2 linked regions of the Aminobacter aminovorans genome follow. The protein of the gene in region 2 binds, or shares a complex with, the protein of the main gene of each other region. Links are inferred from orthologs where the notes say so. Each region holds a gene or a part of one and is shown on either strand. Other genes may lie near its edges.

Region 1 (2,856 bases), on a different replicon or contig from region 2:
GGCTTCCGAGAATGCGCTGACCACATCCATCTTGTCGAAATCGGCAATGTTTGGCGCGAGCAGCACGCGGCCGGTCGCATTGTCAGGCGCGCCGGGGACGCCGATGACCGCAAGCTTGATCTTGTCGCGGGCGATGCCTTGCTGGGCCGCTGCCCGGAAGGCCAGCGCGGCGATCTGGTCGACGATGTAGCCGCCGCCGCGTGGATCTGTCGGCGCCGTGTCCTCGGCGAAGATCTGGCAGGCGAGATCGGTAATCGCGACACGAACCTTGGTGCCGCCGAGGTCGACGGCCACGATATAGGCGGCGTCGTAGACAAGCTCGTAGGTTACCGCCGTGCGGCCGACATGGCCACTGGTGCGACCGGTTTCCTGGACCCAGCCTTCCTGCTCCAGCACGCGGACGATTTCGGAGATGGTCTGTTTGGACAGGCCGGTCTGCTTGGAGATCGACGCACGCGAAATGGGCCCGCCCTGCACGATCGCTTCCATCACCGAGCGCTGCGAGAACTTCCGGGAGATGCGCAGGCTGTCGTTCACGCCGACCTCATTTAATTCGTTCTATAACCGAACTTATTAGCGAGACGGCCGGACTGTCAATCGTTTTGTTGACGCCAGGATTGTTGCGAGGGCGGCAAGCGCGGGGATGAGGTTTCATCTCGAAGCGGCGGCGTCCGGGCAATATGCTCGTAGCGGATGAGTCGCCGGCCATTTCCGGAGACGATAAACTCCAGCGAATGAGGCGTGGCAGCGAGCCGATGGTGACGAGCGAGCGATCAGGACATGGCGGCGACGAGGCGACAACCGAGGGCGCGCCTCATCGCAAGGTCATCCATGTCGACATGGACGCGTTCTATGCCTCGGTCGAGCAGCGCGACAATCCGGAGCTGAGGGGAAAGCCGGTTGCGGTTGGCGGGTCAGCGGCGCGCGGCGTGGTGGCCGCCGCCAGCTACGAGGCGCGCGCCTTCGGCGTGCGGTCCGCCCTCCCTTCCATCACCGCAAAAAGGCGATGCCCGGATTTGATATTCGTACCGCCCCGCTTCGACGTCTATCGCGCGGTTTCGACCCAGATCAGGGAGATTTTTGCGGAGCATACCAACCTGATCGAGCCGCTTTCGCTCGATGAAGCCTATCTCGATGTCACCGAGAACAAACAGTCGATTCCGGTCGCGACCGAGATCGCCACGCGGATCCGTGCGCGCATCAAGGAGGTGACGGGGCTCAACGCCTCGGCGGGGATTTCCTACTGCAAGTTCCTCGCAAAGATGGCGAGCGATCTGAACAAGCCGAACGGCCAGGCCGTCATCACGCCGCGCATGGGCGCGGCCTTTGTCGAGGCTCTCGCCGTGAAGAAATTCCACGGCGTCGGGCCGGCGACGGCCGCGAAGATGGAACGGCTGGGCATCCTGACTGGCGCCGATCTGAAGGCAAGGCCATTGCCGTTCTTGCAGCAGCACTTCGGCAAGGCCGGCGCCTGGTACTACAAGATCGCGCGCGGCATCGACGAGCGGCCGGTCCAGCCGGATCGGCCACGCAAGTCGGTCGGCGCCGAGGACACTTTCGCCGTCGACATTTTCGACCTCGAGGCGGCCCGCGCCGAAGTTACTGCCCTCGTCGCCAAGGTCTGGCGCCATTGCGAAGCGAAATCGCTGTATGGTCGAACCGTGACGCTGAAGGTCAAGTTCGCCGACTTCCAGCAGATCACCCGCAGCCGCACCGTGGGCACCGCGATCGACAATGCCTCCGATGTGGAGGAGGTCGCGCGCAACCTGCTCGCCCCGCTTTTCCCGACCGCGAAAGGCGTCCGTCTCATCGGTGTGACGCTGTCGTCGTTCGACGACGATCAAAGAGAAGAGCAGGATCAGCTCAGCCTGATGATCTAGGCGGCCGCCTACACAAGGACTGTGTTTTGCTGCAATGACCTTGGAGCTCGCGTGCCCCTTGCAGCAGGTCGGGCTACTGCCTCCCCAGCGTGCAACTGTCCTTTTCCGTTCAGAGAACCGTGGGTAGGGAACAAAAATAAGCCCCTGCCTTCGAACGCGCCGCCGCTGCACCCCATTTGTACGCGAGGGCAGGCGCCCTCGTCATGCCCGGACGCTTCACAGGCCGCATACTGAACCAATTGCCGACTTCCAACGTATCAGGAGTGACCACCCGTTCTTCCAAGGGAGCCGACATGCACGGAAACATGAACGCGGACGAAGGCCAGGCCGGAATGGACGGCCGCACGGCGTGGGTGACGGGAGCCAGTTCCGGCATCGGCCGCGTCCTGGCGCTTCGCCTCGCCCGCGAGGGCTGGAATGTCGCGGCAAGCGCGCGGACGGCGCGGGACCTCGAAAGACTTGCCGCCGAAGCCCCCGATCGCATCCATGCGTTTCCGCTCGACGTGACGGACGCCGAGGCCGCGCGTGAGACATTGGTCGGCATCGAGGACACACTGGGGCCGCTCGACCTTGTCGTGTTGAACGCCGGCACCTACGCCCGTGATACAGCTGCCCGCTTGGACGCCGCCGCCTTTCGCGCGACCGTCGAGGTCAACCTGATGGGCGCGGTACATTGCCTGGCCGCGCTGATGCCACGCATGATGGCGCGCGGGTCGGGCCACATTGCCGTCGTGTCATCGGTCGCGGGTTATGTCGGCCTGCCGGGCGCCGCTGCCTATGGCGCTTCCAAGGCCGCGCTCATCAATCTGTGCGAGGCGCTGCATCCCGAACTCGCCGCCCGCAACGTGCGCCTCAGCCTGATTAATCCGGGCTTCGTCGACACGCCTTTGACGCAGAAGAACGATTTTCCGATGCCATTTCTGATTTCGGCCGAAGCGGCGGTCGACCACATCATGGCCGGGCTGAAGTCGCGGCA
Region 2 (2,827 bases):
GCTGGAAATGTCGGCGCCTGACTTCGGCATGCGCCTTGGCATGCTCAAGCTGCGCTTTGCCGGCGCCAAGAACGAAGACCCCAACCTTGCCATGGACGAGGAAATCCTCACCCATGTCGCCCGCACCGTGACCGGCTCAGGCCGTGAACTGGAAGGCGCCTTCAACCAGCTGATCTTCCGCCAGTCGTTCGAGCCGCAGCTGTCGATCGAGCGCATCGACGAGATCCTCGGCCACATATACCGCTCGGGCGAGCCAAAGCGCGTACGCATCGAGGACATCCAGCGTATCGTGGCGCGCCATTATAACGTGTCGAAGACGGAACTTCTGTCTAACCGCCGCACCCGCACCATCGTCAAGCCGCGCCAGATCGCGATGTATCTGTCGAAGGTGATGACACCGCGCTCGCTGCCCGAGATCGGCCGGCGTTTCGGCGGCCGCGACCACACCACGGTGCTGCATGCCGTGCGCAAGATCGAGGACCTGTCGGGCGGCGACAACACGCTGGCCCAAGAACTCGAACTGCTGAGGCGGCTGATCAACGACCAGGCCTGACGGGGTGCGAACGCAGGCGACAGTTTGACGCCTGCGACTTATCCCCAGAACGCCCGCGCTACGGCCGCCTAGTCGTCGCGCGGGCTTGCCTTTCCGCCGTTTTTACTGTCAGACTCAGCCCAATTCCGATCGTGTTGCGGGCTTTCCCGGGCGCATTCGAGCCCGCGAGCCCGCACCTTCAAAAGAAGCGAGCCTGTTTCGTCATGCGTGTTATCCTGGAACGCTCCAACCTGTTGAAGTCCTTGAACCACGTGCACCGCGTGGTCGAGCGCCGGAACACCATTCCGATCCTCTCCAACGTGCTTTTGCAGGCCAATGGCGCGAGCCTCGAACTGAAGGCCACCGATCTTGATCTCGAGATCTCGGAAGCGACGCCGGCCTCGGTCGAACAGGGCGGCGCCACCACCGTTCCGGCGCACCTGCTCTACGACATCGTGCGCAAGCTGCCGGACGGCGCGGAAGTGATGCTGAAGACCGACGAGGACGGCAACGCCATGTCGGTGGTGTCGGGCCGCTCCAGCTTCCGCCTGCAGTGCCTGCCGCAGTCGGATTTCCCCGAGCTTTCGGCCGGCACGTTCTCCCACATCTTCCGGCTTGAGGCCAATGCGCTGAAGGGCCTGATCGACAAGACCCAGTTCGCCATCTCGACCGAAGAGACGCGTTACTACCTCAACGGCATCTACCTGCACACGCATGAGAGCGGCGGCAAGCTGATGTTGCGCGCTGTCGCCACCGATGGCCACCGCCTGGCGCGCGCCGAAGTCGAGGCGCCGGCCGGCTCCGAGGGCATGCCGGGCATCATCATTCCGCGCAAGACCGTTTCGGAGCTGCAGAAGCTGATCGACGATCCGGATGTTGCGGTGACGACCGAGATTTCCGACACCAAGATGCGCCTGACCATCGGCGGTGTGATCCTGACGTCCAAGCTGATCGACGGTACCTTCCCCGACTATCAACGCGTCATTCCGAGCGGCAACGACAAGAAGCTGATCATCGACCGCCAGAGCTTTGCAGCGGCCGTTGACCGTGTGTCGACGATCTCGTCGGAACGCGGCCGCGCAGTGAAGCTGTCGATTGCCGACGGGCTGGTGACGCTCGCCGTCAACAACCCCGATTCGGGCAGTGCTGTCGAAGAACTTGCCGCCGACTATTCGTCGGACCCGATCGAGATCGGCTTCAACGCCAAATATCTGCTCGACGTCGCCGCCCAGCTCAAGGGCAGCGAAGCCCGCTTCATGCTGGCGGATGCCGGTTCGCCCACGCTCATCCACGACACAGCCGACGAGAACGCTCTCTACGTGCTGATGCCGATGCGCGTGTAGCGCGCGCAATCCAATGCAAGAGCCGGACACGGGGGGAGAGCGGAAACGCATCCCCTCGACACATATCAGCAAACTTAAGCTTACGGACTTTCGCAATTACAACGCGCTGTCGCTCGACCTCAGGCCGGGCGCGGTGGTGTTCACCGGCGAGAACGGCGCCGGCAAGACCAACCTGCTCGAGGCGATCTCCTTCCTGACGCCCGGCCGCGGCCTGCGCCGCGCGCCTTATCCCGATGTCGCCCGCGAGGGCAGCGCGGGCAGTTTTGCCGTGCATGCCACAATCCAAGGACCGATCGGCGATGCCGAGATTGGCACGGGGACGGCACCGGAAGCAGTGGGCGAAGCCGGACGTCGCGTCCGCATCAACGGTGCCGCCGCCAAGGCCGACGACATGCTCGAATGGCTGCGCGTGGTGTGGCTGACGCCGTCGATGGACGCCCTATTCACCGGCCCCGCCGGCGACCGCCGGCGCTTCCTCGACCGGCTGGTGCTGGCGATCGACCCGGCTCATGGCCAGCGCGCGCTCGACTATGAAAAGGCGATGCGCGGCCGCAACCGGCTGCTTTCGGAGGACCGCCGCGACAACGCCTGGTTCGATGCGATCGAGATCCAGATGGCCGAGACGGGCGCTGCGATTGCCGCGGCGCGTGTCGAAATGGTGCGGCTTTTGACGGCGATGATCGAGCGGATGCCCGAGACCGGCCCCTTTCCGCAGGCCGAGCTCAGCCTTGCAGGCACGCTTGAACGAAGCATCGGCGACATGCCGGCGGTCGAGCTGGAGGAGCGCTTCCGTCAGGCGCTGGCCGTTGGACGCGAGCGTGACCGTGCGGCGGGACGCACGCTCGAAGGCCCGCACCGCTCCGACCTCGTCGTGCGCCACAAGCCGAAATCCATGCCGGCTGAGCTGTGCTCGACCGGCGAGCAGAAGGCCCTGCTGGTCGGCATCGTGATT

What was found.
Region 1: the proteins of dnaN (region 2) and dinB are in contact, whole or in part, in a solved structure (PDB 1OK7), measured with the Escherichia coli proteins. The link is inferred for Aminobacter aminovorans from one-to-one orthologs.

The regions. Positions count from the first base shown.
Region 1 is NZ_UFSM01000002.1:373,209-376,064, reverse strand. What follows is about bases 1-2,817. They hold dinB (DNA polymerase IV), read left to right. Parts: upstream 1-755; coding sequence 756-1,880; downstream 1,881-2,817. Other genes in these bases: DY201_RS26330 (SDR family NAD(P)-dependent oxidoreductase), read left to right, coding at 2,174-2,817; DY201_RS26340 (ROK family transcriptional regulator), read right to left, coding at 1-537. In the rest of the region: more of DY201_RS26330, read left to right, coding at 2,818-2,856. UniProt on the Escherichia coli protein: Poorly processive, error-prone DNA polymerase involved in translesion repair and untargeted mutagenesis. Copies undamaged DNA at stalled replication forks, which arise in vivo from mismatched or misaligned primer ends.
Region 2 is NZ_UFSM01000001.1:912-3,738, forward strand. Bases 28-2,815 are described here. They hold dnaN (DNA polymerase III subunit beta), read left to right. Parts: upstream 28-756; coding sequence 757-1,875; downstream 1,876-2,815. Other genes in these bases: dnaA (chromosomal replication initiator protein DnaA), read left to right, coding at 28-553; recF (DNA replication/repair protein RecF), read left to right, coding at 1,925-2,815. Outside these bases: more of dnaA, read left to right, coding at 1-27; more of recF, read left to right, coding at 2,816-2,827. UniProt on the Escherichia coli protein: Confers DNA tethering and processivity to DNA polymerases and other proteins. Acts as a clamp, forming a ring around DNA (a reaction catalyzed by the clamp-loading complex) which diffuses in an ATP-independent manner freely and bidirectionally along dsDNA.